Regions from separate parts of the Streptomyces sp. NPDC101194 genome, predicted to be linked through region 3. Evidence: riboswitches for the same ligand, from Rfam matches in the RefSeq annotation. Region 3 holds a riboswitch; each other region holds the start of a gene.
What was found. A riboswitch is a leader RNA that binds a small molecule or an ion and turns the genes downstream of it on or off. The one in region 3 is predicted to bind thiamine pyrophosphate.
Positions count from the first base shown of each region.

Region 1: it holds a riboswitch for thiamine pyrophosphate, as region 3 does, so the genes downstream of both, thiC (phosphomethylpyrimidine synthase ThiC) here and thiO (glycine oxidase ThiO) in region 3, are expected to answer to the same signal.
Region 2: it holds a riboswitch for thiamine pyrophosphate, as region 3 does, so the genes downstream of both, ACIRP2_RS34060 (thiamine ABC transporter substrate binding subunit) here and thiO (glycine oxidase ThiO) in region 3, are expected to answer to the same signal.

Region 1 is NZ_JBIWOS010000004.1:209,643-216,088, forward strand. Features, by position in the region: gene ACIRP2_RS17570 (LacI family DNA-binding transcriptional regulator) at 1-851, shown strand, start outside; gene ACIRP2_RS17575 (metallophosphoesterase) at 1,025-2,083, shown strand; gene ACIRP2_RS17580 (hypothetical protein) at 2,266-3,090, shown strand; gene thiC (phosphomethylpyrimidine synthase ThiC) at 3,287-5,062, opposite strand; TPP riboswitch at 5,055-5,188, opposite strand; gene ACIRP2_RS17590 (YibE/F family protein) at 5,259-6,446, shown strand, end outside.
Region 2 is NZ_JBIWOS010000012.1:229,370-235,815, forward strand. Features, by position in the region: gene ACIRP2_RS34050 (phosphatidate cytidylyltransferase) at 1-944, shown strand, start outside; gene rlmN (23S rRNA (adenine(2503)-C(2))-methyltransferase RlmN) at 1,046-2,152, shown strand; TPP riboswitch at 2,194-2,310, shown strand; gene ACIRP2_RS34060 (thiamine ABC transporter substrate binding subunit) at 2,384-3,496, shown strand; gene ACIRP2_RS34065 (ABC transporter permease) at 3,625-5,238, shown strand; gene ACIRP2_RS34070 (ABC transporter ATP-binding protein) at 5,241-6,266, shown strand.
Region 3 is NZ_JBIWOS010000001.1:1,090,987-1,097,432, reverse strand. Features, by position in the region: gene metF (methylenetetrahydrofolate reductase [NAD(P)H]) at 1-427, opposite strand, end outside; gene thiE (thiamine phosphate synthase) at 527-1,180, opposite strand; gene ACIRP2_RS04805 (Rv2175c family DNA-binding protein) at 1,283-1,648, opposite strand; gene ACIRP2_RS04800 (NAD(P)/FAD-dependent oxidoreductase) at 1,720-2,973, opposite strand; gene ACIRP2_RS04795 (hypothetical protein) at 3,002-3,346, opposite strand; TPP riboswitch at 3,398-3,511, shown strand; gene thiO (glycine oxidase ThiO) at 3,509-4,690, shown strand; gene thiS (sulfur carrier protein ThiS) at 4,687-4,953, shown strand; gene ACIRP2_RS04780 (thiazole synthase) at 4,956-5,750, shown strand; gene pknB (Stk1 family PASTA domain-containing Ser/Thr kinase) at 5,903-6,446, shown strand, end outside.

The DNA of each region.
Region 1 (6,446 bases), on a different contig from region 3:
TGACGACGTACGGGGACGAACCCTTCACCTTCACGGAGTTCGCCTACTTCGCCGAGATGGCCAGAGCGGCCACCTCGGCCGCGCTCGCCCGCGGCTACGCCCTCGTCATCCTGCCCGCCACCTCACGCCACGACGTCTGGTCGAACGTCGCTCTCGACGGCACCGTCGTGATCGACCCCTCCGACCAGGACCCGGTCGTCACGGAGCTCGTACGCCAGGGCCTGCCCGTCGTCTCGGACGGACGGCCGGCCGGAACGCTCCCGGTGACCGCGTGGGTCGACAACGACCACCGGGCCGCCGTGCTCGACCTTCTCGACCATCTCGCCGCCGCCGGGGCCCGCCGCATCGGACTGCTCACCGGCACCACCACCGACACGTACACCCGGCTCTCCACCACCGCCTACCTCCACTGGTGCGAGCGCGTGGGCCAGGATCCGGTGTACGAGTCCTATCCCGCCCACGACCCGTGCGCGGGCGCGGTCGCCGCCGACCGGCTGCTGGCCCGCCCCGACCGGCCCGACGCCGTCTACGGGCTCTTCGACCCCAATGGCACCGACCTCCTGGCGGCCGCCCGGAGATACGGCCTGCGCGTCCCCGAGGACCTCCTGCTGGTCTGCTGCAGCGAGTCCACCGTGTACGCGACGACCGAGCCCCCCATCACCACCCTGTCGCTCAAACCGCGCAGGATCGGCACAGCAGTCGTCCAGCTCCTGATCGACGCCATCGAAGGCGTCGATCACGACGGAACGGTGGAGCAGGTGATACCGACGGAACTCATCGTCCGGACGTCCTCGCAACGCCGTCCCCCCCGCACCACGGTCAGTGCGCCTCGCTCCCCCGCAGGGGACTGATCAGGCAATTTCGGACCAATCGGCCGGTGAACCTGACGTGCGCCCGGATTCACCACCCCTGGTGCGTCACAGAGCACGATTCGCATTCCTATGATGGGCGCACGACACCGCGGACCGCCCCGACCAGCAGGGCCCGTCAGGTGTACGGCGGCGCGACGGTGGTGGAGGGGTCGATGACACAGGGGGCCGGTCAGGAACCCGTGGTGCGGACTGCGACGTTGCGTGACTTCCGCGTACCGCCCTATGCGCAGACCCCGGTGCCGCCTTCACCGCCGCACCCGGGCCACGCAGTCCCGGAAGACCAACTGCCGGAGGGGTACACCCCCACCGAGCGCGATCTCCCCGTGATCAACCGCGGTGACACCGTCCAGGTGCGGGCCGTCCCCGACCCCCGGCCCGTCCCGGAGCCGGGGCTCGGACCGCTGTACGTCGTCGGCGATGTCCACGGCTATCTGGACGAGCTCCACACCGCACTCGCCGAACAGGGCCTCATCGACGCCGAGGGCAACTGGTCCGCGGGCAATGCCCGGCTCTGGTTCCTCGGCGACTTCACCGACCGCGGCCCCGACGGCATCGGCGTCATCGACCTGGTGATGCGTCTCTCCGCCGAGGCAGCGGCCGCCGGCGGCTACTGCAAGGCCCTGATGGGCAATCACGAACTGCTGCTCATCGGCGCCAAGCGGTTCGGCGACACCCCGGTGAACTCCGGCGCGGGCACCGCCACCTTCCAGGCCGCCTGGCTGCTCAACGGCGGCCAGAAGAACGACATGGAGCGGCTTCAGGACGTCCACCTCCAGTGGATGTCCCGGCTCGACGCGATCGTCGAGGAGGACGGGCATCTGCTGATGCACTCCGACACGACGGCGTACCTCGACTACGGCACCAACATCGAGGACGTCAACGACACCGTGCACGCCATTCTCACGCGTAACGACGCCGACGAGTGCTGGGACCTGTTCCGGAAGCTCACCAAGCGGTTCGCCTTCCGCGACGAGGCGGGTCCGCAGGCCGTCCGGGAGCTGATGTCGGCCTATGGCGGACAGCGCATCGTCCATGGTCACAGCCCCATTCCGTACCTTCTCGGCGAGGTCGGCTCGGAGGACGGAGAGGACAGTTCCGGCCCCGTGGTCGAAGGACCGCACGTCTACGCGGACGGCCTCGCCATCGCCATGGACGGCGGAGTGACCATGGCCGGAAAGCTGCTGGTCGTCCAACTGCCCCTGCATGACTGACGTTCTTCCGGGAAGACGCTTCCACGACCTGACCACGCCGATCACTGGGCCTATTTCCGGAAACCCCCTGTCACCCCGTGCCGTGGGCGCTCTACCATCGGCGTATCAGTAGCAGGCTCTCCTCCGTTTCCGCCCAACTGCCCGGTCCGAGCGGGTAATCAGGCCCAACGGAGCATCGGGGGATGCACATGAAAAGCGCTCCGCACCTGCTGACCGAGGACCGCCCCGAGTACGAGCGGATCCTCGACGACGCACTGCGCCACGCACATGAACGACCGGATCTGGCCGCGGTCGGCGAGCGGCTCAATGCCGTCCAGCTGCGCACCATGGCGCTGGACGCCACGGCGCTGATCACCGCCACGGCCGCCACCGAGTACGAGCACTATGTGAAAGCCCGGCAAGAGCTGCGTGGACCGGTCGAAGGAGCGGGCGAGGATTCGGACGTCGGTCCCGGCACCGGCCGTCAGAACCGGTCGGGCGCCGGCATAGGGGCTGTCGTCACGGTCCTGGCGCCCGTACTCGCCGGCACCGCCGCGTTCATATTCCTGCTGGCCGGCTATCTGCTGAAACTGCTCAGCCAGCCGCCGTCCTTCGCCTCCACCATGGTCACCGCGGGCTGGTTCTTCGCGGCGGTGACGGCCGCCGCGATCCTCGCCGCCGCCATCGGACTGCTCATCACCGCGCTGCGCAACGGGTCGGCGTCGCAGCCCTCCGAGGACGCCGAGGACGAACTGCCGGAGGATGTGGCGCGCGCCCGGGAGGCATGGCGCCACGCACTGCTGGAGCGCGGCATCCTGCCGTTCCTCAGGGACGCGCTCGCCGACCCCGAGGCCGGCCGCGCGTCGCGCACACCGCATCGATCGGCGAACCGCATCCCGAAGGTCGGCTACAGCCGACCGGACTTCACCAGCCCGGACGAGGGCCCGGCGGCAGGCCCGCGCCCGACGTTCACCAGCCCGGACTTCACCAGCCCCGACTTCGGCGGGCCCGAGCACGAACCGGACTGACCAGGTCCGGTCGCCTCGACGACAACCGGTAAGTTCCCCGCCGCAGAACCATCTTGAGGGGCCGTCTGCTGAACGCTCTCGTTCGCCGGCTCTTGGGAACCCTCGCGTCCCGGTCACACTGCGCGCCCGGAGAGCGACGGACGGGTGGCGAAAGTCCGCGAAAAGACCTTCGCCACCCCGGCGCCGCGCGACAGGCTCAGTCAGCGATCGGCAGATAGACGCGGTTGCCCGCCGCGGCGAACTCCCTGGACTTCTCCGCCATGCCCGCGTCGATCTCCGCCTGGGAACCACCGTGTTCACGACGGATGTCCTGGGAGATCTTCATCGAGCAGAACTTCGGGCCGCACATCGAGCAGAAGTGCGCCGTCTTCGCGGGTTCGGCCGGCAGCGTCTCGTCGTGGAACTCCCTTGCCGTGACCGGGTCGAGAGCCAGGTTGAACTGGTCCTCCCAGCGGAATTCGAAGCGGGCGTCGGAGAGTGCGTCGTCCCAGTCCTGCGCCCCCGGATGCCCCTTGGCGAGGTCCGCCGCATGGGCCGCGATCTTGTACGTGATGACGCCGGTCTTCACATCGTCCCGGTCGGGCAGGCCCAGGTGCTCCTTGGGCGTGACGTAACAGAGCATCGCGGTGCCCCACCAGGCGATCATCGCCGCGCCGATGCCCGAGGTGATGTGGTCGTACGCCGGAGCGACATCGGTGGTCAGGGGGCCGAGCGTGTAGAACGGCGCCTCCTCGCAGATCTCCTGCTGCAGGTCGATGTTCTCCTTGATCTTGTGCATCGGGACATGCCCCGGCCCCTCGATCATGGTCTGCACGCCGAACCGCTTGGCAATCGTGTTCAGCTCACCGAGCGTACGCAGTTCGGCGAACTGGGCCTCGTCGTTGGCATCGGCGATCGACCCGGGGCGCAGCCCGTCGCCCAGCGAGTACGTCACGTCGTAGGTGGCGAGGATCTCGCAGAGCTCCTCGAAGTGTTCGTACAGGAAGGACTCCTTGTGGTGCGCGAGGCACCACGCCGCCATGATCGAGCCGCCGCGGGAGACGATGCCGGTCTTGCGGCGAGCGGTCAGCGGAACGTACGGCAGACGCACGCCGGCGTGGACCGTCATGTAGTCGACGCCCTGCTCGGCCTGCTCGATGACGGTGTCCTTGTAGATCTCCCAGGTCAGCTCCTCGGCCTTGCCGTCGACCTTTTCGAGGGCCTGGTAGAGGGGAACGGTGCCGATCGGCACGGGGGAGTTGCGCAGAACCCACTCACGGGTGGTGTGAATGTTGCGTCCGGTGGAAAGGTCCATGACCGTGTCGGCGCCCCAGCGCGTCGCCCATGTCATCTTCTCCACCTCCTCCTCGATGGAGGACGTCACCGCGGAGTTGCCGATGTTGGCATTGACCTTCACCAGGAACCGCTTGCCGATGATCATCGGCTCGATCTCCGGATGGTTGACATTGGCCGGCAGCACGGCCCGCCCCGCGGCGATCTCCTCGCGCACCGCCTCGGGTTCGACGTCCTCCCGGAGCGCCACGTACTCCATCTCCGGAGTGATCTCGCCCCGGCGGGCGTACGCGAGCTGGGTGACCGGCTGCCCGTCCCGGCTGCGGCGGGGCAGCCGCGGGCGGCCGGGGAAGACGGCGTCGAGGTTGCGCAGTCCGCCACGCGGCGAGGTGTGCTTGAGCCCGTCGTCCTCGGGGCGGCCCGGGCGGCCCGGGTACTCCTCGGTGTCACCGCGCGCGGTGATCCAGTTCTCCCGCAGCGGTGCGAGACCGCGACGGACATCGGTCTCGGTGGTGGGATCGGTGTACGGCCCCGACGTGTCGTACAGCGTCACGTCCTTGCCGTTGGTGAGGTGCACCTGACGGACCGGCACCCGGAGGTCCGGGCGTGAGCCCTGGACGTACCCCTTGTGCCAGCCGATGGACTTCCCGGCCTCGTCGCTCTGGTTCGAGGCAGGCGTGCGTGCGTCCGATGTGGTCATGAGACCTACTCCCTACGCCGGCATTACCCGGTAACAGGTTCGGCGGTCGGCGCAGCCTGTCCCGTACAGATGTACGGATATCAGCGCCCTCTCAGCCCGGTGCTCCGAGCTCCCGCGTGTGCAAAGGTCCCCCCACGCTAGCGCCCTGTCCGGCGGAATGAACAGAGGGCCCTTCTCTTCTTGCAATGATCGGCCGGTGACGTCCCCCCAGAACGACCCCGACCCGCAGGGCCATCAGCACGGCCATTCACACGGACACGGCCCCGCCGCGCCCGTCTCCAAGCATCTGCGCAAGGTCATCGCCGCCGTACTGATCCCGTTCGCCACCGCGGTCGTCGTCGGCCTGGTGGCGCTCTGGCCGGGGGGTGCGCCCCCGCACGAGCGGACCGGTGTCGGTTTCGACCGGCAGACCCAGCAGGCCAAGGTGGTGAAGATCGACAAAGTGGACTGCAAGGAAGTGAACGCCGCCCAGATCCCCACCAGTGGCGACACCACGACGCCGCCGGCGAGCGGGGCGGGGCTGTGCGAGAAAGCCATCGTCGAAGTGACGACCGGTCACGACAAGGGCCGCACCTTCGTCGAGATCGTCCACCCCGACGCACCGCGTCAGTTGCGCGAGGGGCAGGGAGTGGTCGTGGCGTACGCCCCCGACGCCCCCCATGACCTGCAGTACTCGGTGACGGATGTGAACCGGAAGTTCCCGATGACGCTGCTGGCGGGGATCTTCGCCCTGGTCGTGGTCGCGGTGGGCAGGATGCGCGGCGTGATGGCGCTGGTCGCGCTCGCCGTGTCGTTCGCCGTGCTGACGCTGTTCATCCTCCCGGCCGTCCTCCAGGGCTCGAATCCACTGCTCGTCGCAGTGGTCGGGGCCAGCGCGATCATGCTGATCGCGCTCTACATGTGCCATGGCCTGACCGCCCGCACCTCGGTCGCCGTCATCGGCACCCTGATCTCCCTGCTGCTGATCGGGCTGCTCGGATCACTCTTCATCGGCTGGGCCGGCCTGACCGGCAACACCGATGACAGCACCGGCCTCATCCACGGCCTGTACCCGCACATCGACATGAGCGGTCTGCTGCTGGCCGGTGTGATCATCGGCTCGCTCGGGGTGCTCGACGATGTGACGGTCACCCAGACATCTGCGGTCTGGGAGTTGCACCAGGCGAACCCGATGATGGGTGCGCGGGGTCTCTACCGGGCAGGGATCAGGATCGGGCGCGATCACATCGCGTCGGTCGTCAATACGCTGGTACTGGCTTACGCGGGCGCCGCGCTGCCGCTGCTGCTGCTGTTCTCGATCGCCCAGAGCAGCGTGGGAACGGTGGCCAACAGCGAGCTGGTGGCGGAGGAGATCGTACGTACGCTGGTCGGCTCGATCGGACTG
Region 2 (6,446 bases), on a different contig from region 3:
ACGCAGGTAGAGACGCTGACGACCGTGATGACCGGGACCAGGGGGCCGCACGCCTGAGCGGCGGCCCCCTGTTTCGTGACGAGAAGCCGCAGGAGCTCATGTCCACCGCGCCACCGCCCCCGCAGAAGAAACGTGCGGGCCGTGATCTGCGAGCCGCGATAGGGGTCGGTGTGGGGCTCGGCGCCGTCATCGTCGCCTCGCTGTTCATCGTGAAGGCCGTCTTCGTCGGTGTGATCGCCGTCGCCGTCGTCGTGGGGCTCTGGGAACTCACCTCACGGCTGGAGGAGCGCAAGGGCATCAAGGCGCCGCTCGTTCCGCTTGCGGTCGGTGGCGCGGCGATGGTGGTGGCCGGATATGCCCGCGGCGCCGAGGGTGCCTGGGTGGCGATGGCACTGACCGCGCTCGCGGTGCTCGTCTGGCGGATGACCGAGCCGCCGGAGGATTACCTCAGGGACGTCACGGCCGGCATGTTCGCCGCGTTCTACGTGCCGTTCCTGGCGACCTTCGTCGCGATGCTCCTGACCGCGGACGACGGGCCGCAGCGGGTGCTCACCTTCCTGCTGCTGACCGTGGTCAGCGACACGGGCGCGTACGCCGTCGGCTGGCGCTTCGGGAAGCACAAGCTCGCGCCGCGCATCAGCCCCGGAAAGACCCGCGAGGGGCTGTTCGGGGCGGTCGCCTTCGCGATGGTCGCCGGCGCGCTGTGCATGCAGTTCCTGATCGACGGCGGTTCCTGGTGGCAGGGACTGCTGCTGGGGCTCGCGGTCGCGGTCAGCGCCACCCTCGGTGACCTGGGCGAGTCGATGATCAAGCGGGACCTCGGTATCAAGGACATGGGCACGCTGTTGCCGGGGCACGGCGGAATCATGGACCGGCTGGACTCGCTGCTGCCGACCGCCCCGGTGGTCTGGCTGCTGCTGGTGCTGTTCGTGGGTTCCGGCTGATCCGCGAGATCCACCTTCCTGACCTGGGCATTCACGTGTGAGGGTCCGTCGTCCACAGGGCGGCGGGCCCTCATCGTTCTGTCTGCGACACTGGATGGACCATGCCTAAGCCAGGAGAACTCACTTTCGTCGCGCCCCGCGGAGCCAAGAAGCCGCCGCGGCACCTCGCCGACCTCACACCCGCCGAGCGCAAGGAAGCGGTCGCCGCGATCGGCGAGAAGCCGTTCCGCGCCCAGCAGCTCTCGCAGCACTACTTCGCGCGGTACGCGCACGACCCGGCCGAGTGGACCAACATCCCGGCCGGTTCGCGGGACAAGCTCGCCGAGGCGATGTTCCCCGACCTGATGTCCGTGGTCCGCCACATCAGCTGTGACGACGACACCACGCGCAAGACGCTGTGGAAGCTGCACGACGGGACGCTCGTCGAGTCCGTTCTGATGCGCTACCCGGAGCGGGTGACGATGTGCATCTCGTCTCAGGCGGGATGCGGGATGAACTGCCCGTTCTGTGCGACGGGGCAGGCCGGTCTCGACCGCAATCTGTCGACCGCCGAGATCGTTCACCAGATCGTGGACGGCATGCGGGCCCTGCGCGACGGAGAGGTTCCCGGAGGCCCGGCACGGCTCTCCAACATCGTCTTCATGGGCATGGGCGAGCCGCTCGCCAACTACAACCGGGTGGTCGGCGCGATCCGTCGGCTGACCGACCCGGAGCCGGACGGCCTGGGGCTCTCGCAGCGCGGGATCACCGTCTCCACCGTGGGGCTGGTGCCCGCGATGCTGCGCTTCGCCGACGAGGGTTTCAAGTGCCGTCTCGCCGTGTCCCTGCACGCCCCGGACGACGAACTGCGCGACACGCTCGTCCCCGTGAACACGCGGTGGAAGGTGCGCGAGGTGCTGGACGCGGCGTGGGAGTACGCGGAGAAGTCCGGCCGCCGCGTTTCCATCGAGTACGCGCTGATCCGGGACATCAACGACCAGGCGTGGCGCGGTGACCTGCTCGGCCGGCTCCTCAAGGGCAAGCGGGTGCACGTCAATCTGATCCCGTTGAACCCGACGCCCGGCTCCAAGTGGACCGCCTCGCGGCCCGAGGACGAGAAGGCCTTCGTCGAGGCGATCGCGGCCCACGGGGTGCCGGTGACGGTGCGGGACACCCGCGGCCAGGAGATCGACGGAGCCTGCGGACAGCTGGCGGCGGCCGAGCGCTGAGGCCGGGGCGGCCCGTGTAACCTGGGCCTGAAATCAACTTCATATTCCGACAGGGGAGCGCCACAGCGCTGAGAGTGCGGCACCGAGGACAGGTCGTCCGCAGACCCTCTGAACCTCGCCCGGGTCATTCCGGGTAGGAAGTTCGGTCATCAACTCATGCTGTTGCGCCCTGCCCGCATTGCGCGGGCGGGGCCGCGTCTCTTCCTGGCCAAAACCCAGGAGGAATCCACAATGAGCACCACACGCAGAACCAAGCAGCTCGCGGCGACCGCTGCCGCTGCCGCGCTCGGCGTCACGGCACTGGCCGGATGCGGGAGTTCCGACAAGTCCGCCTCCGGTTCCGGGGGCACGAAGGGCTCCGGCTCGAAGACCGTGACGCTCGTCAGCCATGACTCCTTCAACGCCTCCCCCGACGTGCTGAAGGAGTTCACCAAGGAGACCGGCTACACCGTCAAGGTGCTGAAGAGCGGCGACGCCGGTGTCGCGCTCAACCAGGAGATCCTGACCAAGGGGTCCCCGCGCGGCGATGTGTTCTTCGGCGTCGACAACACCCTGCTCTCCCGGGCCCTGGACAGCGGGCTCTTCACGCCGTACGAGGCGAAGGGTATCGACCGGGTGGCGGCCGACACGCGGCTGGACGGCACCGAGCACCGGGTCACCCCGATCGACACCGGCGACATCTGCGTCAACTACGACAAGAAGTACTTCGCCGACAAGAAGCTGGCACCGCCGCGGTCCTTCGACGACCTGGCGAAGCCCGCGTACAAGAACCTCCTCGTCACGGAGAACGCCGCGACCTCCTCGCCCGGCCTCGGCTTCCTCCTCGGTACCGTCGCCACCTACGGCGACAAGGGCTACCAGGACTACTGGAAGAAGCTGAAGAGCAACGGCGTCAAGGTCGTCGACGGCTGGGAGCAGGCCTACAACGAGGAGTTCTCCGGATCCGCGGGCGGCCGTAAGGCCAAGGCCGACCGCCCGTTGGTCGTCTCGTACGCCTCCAGTCCGCCGGTCGAGGTGCTCTACGCGAAGCCGCAGCCGGCCGAGGCCCCCACCGGCGTCGCCACCGGGACCTGCTTCCGGCAGATCGAGTTCGCCGGTCTGCTGAACGGCGCGAAGAACGAGGCGGGCGGCAAGGCCTTGCTGGACTTCCTGATCAGCAAGCGGTTCCAGGAGGACATGCCGCTCAACATGTTCGTGAACCCGGTCACCAAGGGTGCGGAACTGCCGGAGCTCTTCACGAAGTTCGGCGCGACGATCGACAGGCCGACGACCGTCGCCCCTGATCGGATCTCCAAGAACCGTGAGCAGTGGGTCCAGTCGTGGTCCTCGCTCGTAGTGAAGTAGCGAAGACTCCCGTACGCGGATCGGACGCGGGCGGGAAGGGTGCGCACGAGGAGCCGCGCGGCCGTTTTGGGCGCGTGGACCCGGTGCGCGCGAAGGCGTGGCGCGGGAGCGCGGTGCGGCTCGGCCTGATGGCCGTGCCCGTCGCGTTCTTCGCGCTGTTCTTCGCCTACCCCGTCACCGCCATCGTCGCCCGCGGGCTGAAGACGGACGGCGTCTGGCAGTTCGGCCGGATCGGCGAGGTGCTGACCCGGCCGGACATCCGTGACGTCCTCTGGTTCACCACCTGGCAGGCGCTCGCCTCGACCGCGCTGACCCTGCTGATCGCGCTGCCCGGCGCCTATGTCTTCGCCCGTCTCGACTTCCCCGGGAAGCAACTGCTGCGGGCGGTCGTCACCGTTCCGTTCGTCCTGCCCACCGTCGTCGTCGGGACGGCCTTCCTGGCGTTGCTGGGACGCGGCGGGTTCCTCGACCAGCTCTGGGGCGTACGGCTCGACACCACGGTCTGGGCGATTCTGCTCGCCCACGTCTTCTTCAACTACGCGGTGGTCGTGCGGACCGTGGGCGGGCTGTGGTCACAGCTCGACCCGCGGCAGGAGGAGGCCGCCCGGGTGCTGGGCGCCGGACGGTTCGCCGCCTGGCGGCGGGTCACCCTGCCGGCCCTGGCACCCGCCGTGGCCGCCGCCGCGCTGATGGTCTTCCTCTTCACCTTCACCTCCTTCGGGGTCGTGCAGATCCTCGGCGGTCCGGGCTACGCCACGCTGGAGGTGGAGATCTACCGGCAGACCGCCCAACTGCTCGCCCTGCCGACGGCCGCCGTACTGACGCTGGTGCAGTTCGCCGCCGTCGGAGCGATCCTCGCCGTGCACGCGTGGACCGTACGGCGCAGGGAGACCGCGCTGAAGCTGGTCGATCCGGCACGGACCGCCCGCAGGCCTCGTGGTGCCGGGCAGTGGTCGCTCCTCGGCGGGGTGCTGCTGACCGTGCTGCTGCTGATACTGCTGCCGCTCGGGGTACTGGTGGAACGCTCGCTGGACACTCCCGGGGGCCATGGCCTGGACTTCTACCGTGCCCTGCGGTCCGTGGACGCGGGCGGCGGTACCTTCCTCGTCGCGCCGCTCGAAGCGATCCGGAACTCACTGCAGTACGCCCTGGTCTCGACGGTCGTCGCGCTGGTCGTCGGCGGGCTCGCCGCCGCGGCGCTGACCCGGCGCGCCGGGCGGCTCGTCCGCGGCTTCGACGCTTTGCTGATGCTGCCGCTCGGGGTCTCCGCGGTCACCGTCGGCTTCGGCTTCCTGATCACGCTGGACAAGCCCCCGCTGGACCTGCGGACTTCATGGATCCTGGTGCCGCTGGCCCAGGCGCTGGTCGGTGTGCCCTTCGTCGTACGGACGATGCTGCCGGTCCTGCGGGCGGTGGACGGCCGGCTGCGGGAGGCGGCGGCGGTGCTCGGGGCGTCCCCGCTGCGGGCCTGGCGGGAGGTCGATCTGCCCTTGGTGCGACGCGCGTTGCTGGTCGCGGCCGGCTTCGCGTTCGCCGTGTCGCTCGGTGAGTTCGGCGCGACGGTGTTCATCGCGCGGCCCGACCGCCCGACGCTGCCGGTCGCGGTGGCCCGCCTGCTGGGGCGGGCCGGGGAGCTCAACTACGGCCAGGCGATGGCGCTGAGCACCATTCTGATGGTGGTCTGCGCCGTCTCGCTGCTGCTGCTCGAACGTATCCGTACCGACCGATCCGGGGAGTTCTAGGGATGCTGACACTGGAATCGGCCACGGTTCGCTTCGGTGAGCGGGCAGCACTCGACAGGGTGGATCTCGACGTCGCCGAGCACGAGATCGTGTGCGTGCTGGGGCCGAGCGGGAGCGGCAAGTCGACCCTGCTGCGGGTGGTCGCCGGGCTGCGTCCGCCGGACGGGGGCCGGGTGCTGCTGGACGGCGCGGACCAGGCCGGGGTGCCGGTGCACCGGCGTGGTCTCGGCCTGATGTTCCAGGACCACCAACTGTTCCCGCACCGGGACGTCGGCGCGAATGTCGCCTTCGGGCTGCGGATGCGTGGGATCTCGCGGCGGAACCAGGAGCTCAGGGTCGCGGAACTCCTCGACCTGGTGGGCCTGCCCGGCGCGGAGCGCCGGGCCGTCGCCGCGCTGTCCGGCGGTGAGCAGCAGCGGGTGGCCCTCGCGCGGGCCCTCGCCCCGCGCCCCAAGCTGCTGATGCTGGACGAGCCGCTCGGCCAGCTCGACCGAGGCCTGCGCGAGCGGCTCGTCGTCGAACTGCGGACGCTCTTCGGACGGTTGGGCACGACGGTGCTCGCCGTCACCCATGACCAGGGCGAGGCGTTCGCCCTGGCCGACCGGGTGGTGGTGATGCGCGAAGGCCGGATCGCGCAGGTGGGCACCCCGCTGGAGGTCTGGCAGCGGCCGGCGTCCGCCTTCGTCGCCCGGTTCCTCGGTTTCGACAACGTGGTGGAGGCGACGGTGTCCGGCACGGCCGCCGACACGGTGTGGGGCAGGGTCCCGGTGGCCGAGGGCTCGCCGCAGGGGGCGTGCGACCTGCTGGTGCGTCCCGCCGGGGTCCGGATCGGTGCCCCGGACGAGGGGCTGCGCTGCACGGTCGGGACGCGTACGTTCCGGGGCAACCACGTCGCCGTACGGCTGATGCCGGAGCACGGTCCGGTCCTGGAGGCGGAGTGCGCGCTGCGGGACGCGCCCGAGGAGGGCGCGACGGTGGGGGTCGGCTTCGACGCGACGGAGACCGTCGTGCTGCCCGCCGTTCTCTGACCGGTCGTGCGGCCGGCGCCGGCCGTGGCCGCGTTCACTGGACCGGCCGAGGCGCGTCCGGCGCTCCGGTCCGCCCCTTTCCGGTCTCCGGAACTGCCGGAGCGCGCCGGGTGGAAGGCGCGCGCCGGGTCGGAGCAGTGGTCTGCGTGCAAGCTGGGGGAGGAGACGCGCCAGGTCCGG
Region 3 (6,446 bases):
CGGCCGCGTACCGCACCCCCTGCGGGTGCTCGACCCACTCGCCCATCGGGTCGCCCGGCGGGTCCCCGCGCACGGCGAGGATGTTCCGGATCCCGGCATCGGCGTACTGCCCGATCATGTTGCGCAGCTCGGCGACGGAGTGGTTGACCGCCGTGAGGTGCGCGACCGGGGTGAGGGTGGAGTCGGCGGCGATCTGCTGGGTGGCCTTGACCGTCCCGGCCCGGGTGGAGCCGCCGGCACCGTAGGTCACGGAGACGAAGCTCGGCCCCACCGCCTCCACGCGGCGGAGCGCGTTCCAGAGATTCCGCTCGCCCTTCTCGGTCTTCGGCGCCCAGAACTCGAACGAATACGAGGTCTTGCCGGTCGCAAGGAGCTCACGCACCGTACGCGCGTGATCCGTCCTGGTGGAAGATGTGCCAAGGGCCATATGGGCAGGTTAACCAGAGCGCGACGACCACAGGACCAGACCAGCGTCAATTGTCCGAATTGACTGGTTGTTTGTCCACTCCTCGGACACCTGGCCGGATCATGCTCCGGCGCGTGCCCGGATGCGCCCGGCGAGCTCGGCGGTGGCGGCGGCGGGGTCGGCGGCCTCGGTGATCGCCCGTACGACGACCACCCGGCGGGCTCCGGCGTCCAGCACCTCGTCGAGATTGCCGGCGTCGATCCCGCCGATGGCGAACCATGGGCGGCGCGTGCCGAGCGAGGCGGCGTAGCGCACCAGGTCCAGACCGGGGGCGGCCCGGCCGGGCTTGGTCGGGGTGGGCCAGCAGGGGCCGGTGCAGAAGTAGTCCACACCCGGCTCGGCGACGGCCGCGTCGACCTCGGACTCCGCGTGGGTGGAGCGGCCTATCACCGCCTCCTCGCCGATGACGGCGCGGGCGGCGGGCACCGGCAGGTCTCCCTGGCCGAGATGCAGCACGTCGGAGCCGATGGCGTGGGCGACATCGGCCCGGTCGTTCACCGCGAGGAGCTTGCCGTGGCGCCTGCAGGCTTCGGCGAGGACTGCCAGGTGGTCGAGCTCCTCGGCCGCCTCCATGCCCTTGTCGCGCAGCTGGACGATGTCCACCCCGCTGGAGAGGACGGCGTCCAGGAAGGCCGGGAGGTCGCCCTGCCGCTTGCGGGCGTCCGTGCACAGATACAGCCGGGCGTCGGACAGCTGCGCGCGAGGCGTGGACATGGTGCGGTTCCCCCTGGAGAGCGTCGTGGAGCGGTTGTCGGGACGGTGCGGGGTGCGGGCCGCGCGACACCGCGGGGCCCGCACCTCACCTACGGCCGGCGGTCAGACGGCGAGCGCCTGGGCGCGGCGCTTCACCTCCGTGCCGCGATTCTCGCTCAGCGCCTGGGCGGGGGTACCGGGCAGGGTCGGGTCGGGGGTGAAGAGCCATTCCAGCATCTCTTCGTCGGTGAAGCCGTCGTCCCGCAGCAGCGTCAGGGTGCCGGAGAGGCCCTTGACGACCTTGTTGCCCGCGATGAAGGCGGCAGGCACCTGCAGCGCCCGGTTCTCACCACGTCGTACGGCGATGAGCTGGCCCTCCTTGACCAGCTGCCGCACGCGCGTCACCTCGACATCGAGCATTTCCGCGATGTCGGGGAGGTGGAGCCAGGCAGGGACGAGAGCATCGATCTTTGCGTCAATCTCGGTCACGGGGACAAGCGTGCCATCCCGGACCGACAGTCGGTAGCCGGGCCGACCGTACGGGGGTGCGGGGTAGGCCGTCAGAGGGTCGCCGACTTCAGCGGTACGGAGGGATCCGCGACCCGTGCCGGATCGAGCCGCGCCCCCGCCTCGACGAGCCTGCGCCCCTGCGCCAGATCGCGCGGGCGGCCGACGGCGAGGACCGCGACCAGAACGCCGTCGCGCAGCCAGCACACCGACCAGGAGCGCTCCGCCGGATCGCCGCGCCACAGCAGGGTGTCGGCCGCCGCACAGTGGCCCGCGTACTGCACGAACCGGCCGAACTGCTCGGACCAGAAGTACGGCACGGGGTCGTACGTCCGCGGCGCCGGACCGTCGTCGGCCCCTGCCGCGATGATGTTCGCGGCGGCGGTGCGCGGGCCCTGGAGGGCGTTGTCCCAGTGGTGGACGAGAAGCCGTTCGCCGTATCGGGCGGAGGGGAACGAGGCGCAGTCGCCGACCGCGTACACATCGGGCTGCGAGGTGCGCAGCGCATCGTCGGCGGTCACCGATCCGTCGGGGCCGAGCGTGATGCCGGAACCGGCCAGCCAGCCGGTGGCGGGCCGTGCGCCGATGCCGACGACGACCGCTCCGGCCGGGATCGCGCGGCCGTCCGCGAGGATCACACGGCCGGGTTCGATGCGCTCGACCCGGGCCCCGGTGAGGAGTTCGGCGCCGCTCTCGGCGTACCAGGCGGCCATCGGGGCGGCGACCTCGGCGGGCATCGCGCCGGCGAGCGGCCGGTCGGCCGCCTCGACGACGGTGACCGCGCAACCCGCGGCGCGGGCAGCGGTGGCGAACTCCGCGCCGATCCAGCCCGCTCCGACGACCACGACGCCGTGCCGCTCGTCGAGGACGGGCCGCAGTCGTGCCGCGTCGTCGAGGGTACGCAGCAGATGGACACCGGGGACGCCTTCGGTACCGGGCAGGACGATCGGCTCGGCGCCGGTCGCGACCACCAGGACGTCGTAGGGAACAGGCCCTGACGGCGTGTCCAGCTCGTGCTCCCCGGGCCGCACACCGGTGACTTCGCACCCCAGCCGCAGTTCGATGTCCAGTGCCTCGAAGTCGACGTCGAACGCGGAGCCCTCGGCCTCGCCCAGCAGTACCGCCTTGGACAGCGGGGGCCGGTCGTAGGGCTGGTGCGGTTCGGCACCGATCAGGGTGACGGGGCCGGTGAAGCCCTGCTCCCGCAGGGCCACCGCGGTCTGCACCCCGGCCATGCCCGCACCGACGATGACGGCGCGGCGCTCTGCCCGCCGGTCCGGCTGCTCTGTCTGCTGCTGATCGCTCACCCGTACACCATAAACATCTGACGGACCGTCAGGAAAGAGTGAGTTCCTCGACGGTGCTCGTCCCACTGCCCTCCTGCGACTCCCATGCCCACCGCTCGTCCAGCCGGACCCGGCCGTCCGGGAGGTCGACGACGGTGGAGACGCAGTGGCCGCTGGACGTCGTGCCGTCCTGCTTCAGCTGGACGTACCGGAAGTCCAGGGTGTCACCGTCCCGGGTGCCGACGAGATGGCCGCGCACCACGTCGCCGCCCGCGTACTCGGCCCAGATCCGGCCGGCTTCCTCGTGGTAGGTGAAGCGGGTACGGGTGCCGACCTGGCCGGGCGCCTGGTCGGCGACCGGGGCGAGGACGAGTCCGTCGAGCGAACGGGCCACGGTGGCCACTCCCTTACTGGTCCGGAGGGACGGGGTTTAGGGTGGCCAACGTAAAGCACTCGCGGGAGCCCGGACGCACCGGGCTGAGAGGGAGGCTGGGACGGCCTCCGACCGTACGAACCTGATCCGGGTCATGCCGGCGAAGGGAGGGGCTGGACGCCCATGCGTTCTGCACGGAACGGAAACGGATCCGACGTCCTCGTCATCGGGGGCGGGATCATCGGTCTGGTGACCGCCTGGCGGGCCGCGCAACGCGGACTGCGCATCGCGGTCGTCGACCCCGAACCGGGCGGCGGGGCCGCCGGGGTGGCGGCCGGCATGCTGGCCGCGGTCACCGAACTCCACTACGGCGAAGAGATGCTGCTGGGCCTCAATGTCGCCTCGGCCGCCCGCTACCCCGGCTTCGCGGCCGAACTGGAGGCGGCGAGCGGGCGGGAGACCGGCTTCCGCGCCTGCGGCACGCTGGCCGTCGCGCTGGACTCCGACGACCGCGCCCATCTGCGGGAACTGCACGCCCTGCAACAGCGTTCCGGCCTGGAGTCGGAGTGGCTCACCGGCCGCGAATGCCGCCGCCTGGAGCCGATGCTCGCGCCGGGCGTCCGCGGCGGTCTGCGGGTCGACGGCGACCACCAGGTCGATCCCCGCCGGCTGGCCGCCGCTCTGCTGACCGCCTGCGAGCGGGCCGGGGTGCTCTTCCACCGCGGCTGGGCGGAGCGCCTGACGGTGATCCGCGACCGGGCCGCCGGAGCCGTGCTCGCCGGGGGCACGGAACTCACCGCCGACCAGGTCGTGCTCGCCGCGGGCAGTCTGAGCGGCAGGCTCCCGGGACTGCCGGACGAGGTCGTGCCGCCGGTCCGTCCGGTGAAGGGGCAGGTGCTGCGGCTGACGGTGCCCGCCGCGTACGCGCCCTTCCTCACCCGGACGGTCCGGGCCGTGGTCCGGGGCAGCCATGTCTATCTCGTACCGCGCGAGAACGGCGAACTGGTCGTCGGCGCCACCAGCGAGGAGATGGGCTGGGACACCACCGTCACCGCGGGCGGCGTCTACGAACTGCTGCGGGACGCCCACGAACTGGTACCGGGCGTCACCGAACTGCCGCTCACCGAGACCCGCGCCGGCCTGCGCCCCGCCTCTCCCGACAACGCGCCGCTGCTCGGCCCCACCGCCCTGCCCGGCCTCCACCTCGCCACCGGCCACCACCGCAACGGGGTGCTGCTCACCCCCATCACCGGTGACGTCATGGCGGAACTCCTCACCGGTGGCGAGCTGCCCGAGCCGGCCCGCCCCTTCACCCCGTTCCGTTTCTCGCCCGCCGCCCCCGTACGTCAGGAGCAGCCCGCATGACCGAGCCCACGCCCCTCTCCGTGCCGGATTCCACCCCAGAGCCCGGCCCCGCACCCCTGTCCGTGTCCGTGTCCGTGAACGGCGAGGTCCGCCCGCTCGCCGCGGGCACCACCCTGGACGCCCTCGTCGCCACCCTGACCGCCGCGCACTCCGGCGTCGCGGCCGCCGTCAACGAGACCGTCGTCCCGCGCGGCCGGTGGTCCGCCGCCGTGCTCGGTGACGGGGACCGCGTCGAGGTCCTGACCGCGGTCCAGGGAGGCTGACCGTGTCCGACGACCTCTTCACCCTCGGCGACACCGCCTTCGGCTCCCGGCTGATCATGGGGACCGGCGGGGCACCCAGCCTCGACGTGCTCGAACGGTCGCTGACCGCCTCCGGTACCGAACTGACCACCGTCGCGATGCGCCGCCTCGATCCGACCGTGCAGGGCTCGGTGCTCTCCGTGCTCCGGCGGCTCTCCATCCGCGTGCTGCCCAACACGGCGGGCTGCTTCACCGCGGGTGAGGCCGTGCTGACCGCCCGACTGGCCCGCGAGGCGCTCGGCACCGACTGGATCAAGCTGGAAGTCGTGGCCGACGAGCGGACCCTGCTGCCCGATCCGATCGAGCTCCTGGACGCCGCCGAGACCCTGGTGGACGACGGCTTCACCGTGCTGCCCTACACCAATGACGACCCGGTGCTGGCCCGCAGGCTCCAGGACGTGGGCTGCGCGGCGATCATGCCGCTCGGCTCCCCCATCGGCTCCGGCCTCGGCATCCGCAACCCGCACAACTTCCAGCTGATCGTCGAGCAGGCCCGGGTGCCGGTGATCCTCGACGCGGGCGCCGGAACGGCGTCGGACGCGGCGCTCGCGATGGAGCTGGGGTGCGCGGCGGTGATGCTGGCCTCCGCGGTGACCCGGGCCCAGGAACCCGAGCTGATGGCCGCGGCGATGCGGCACGCGGTGGAGGGCGGGAGGCTGGCGTACCGCGCGGGCCGGATCCCGCGCCGGCACTTCGCCGAGGCTTCGTCTCCGGTGGAGGGGCGCGCGGTGCTGGACCCGGAACGTCCGGCGTTCTGACCCGCCGGACCCCACCGCGGCCCGGCGGGGCGCGACCGTGACCCGCCAGGACGCCTCGGAGCGCATGTCCCTGTCACGGCTCGGCTGCAGTACTGCCCCGGCTGTGCCCCGGCCAGTGGGTCGTGTCCGTGGCTGCTCGTAGACTCGCATGCGTGGATACGACCCTCCAGGACCCTCTCGTCGGGCAATTGCTCGACGGCCGTTACCGCGTCGATGCCCGCATCGCCGTGGGCGGCATGGCCACGGTCTACCGGGCCGTGGACACCCGGCTCGACCGGGTGCTCGCCCTCAAGGTGATGCACCCGGCACTCGCCACCGACGCCTCGTTCGTGGAGCGCTTCATCCGCGAGGCCAAGTCCGTGGCCCGGCTGGCGCACCCCAATGTGGTCGCGGTCTTCGACCAGGGCGCCCAGGGGCAGTACGTCTACCTCGCGATGGAGTACGTCGCGGGCTGCACCCTGCGCGACGTACTGCGCGATCGCGGCGCCCTTCAGCCGAGGGCGGCACTGGACATCCTGGAACCCGTTCTCGCCGCCCTCGGCGCCGCGCACCGGGCGGGCTTCGTGCACCGCGACATGAAGCCGGAGAACGTCCTCATAGGGGACGACGGCCGGGTCAAGGTCGCCGACTTCGGGCTCGTGCGGGCCGTGGGCGCCGTCACCAACACCACCGGGTCCGTCCTGGGCACCGTCTCCT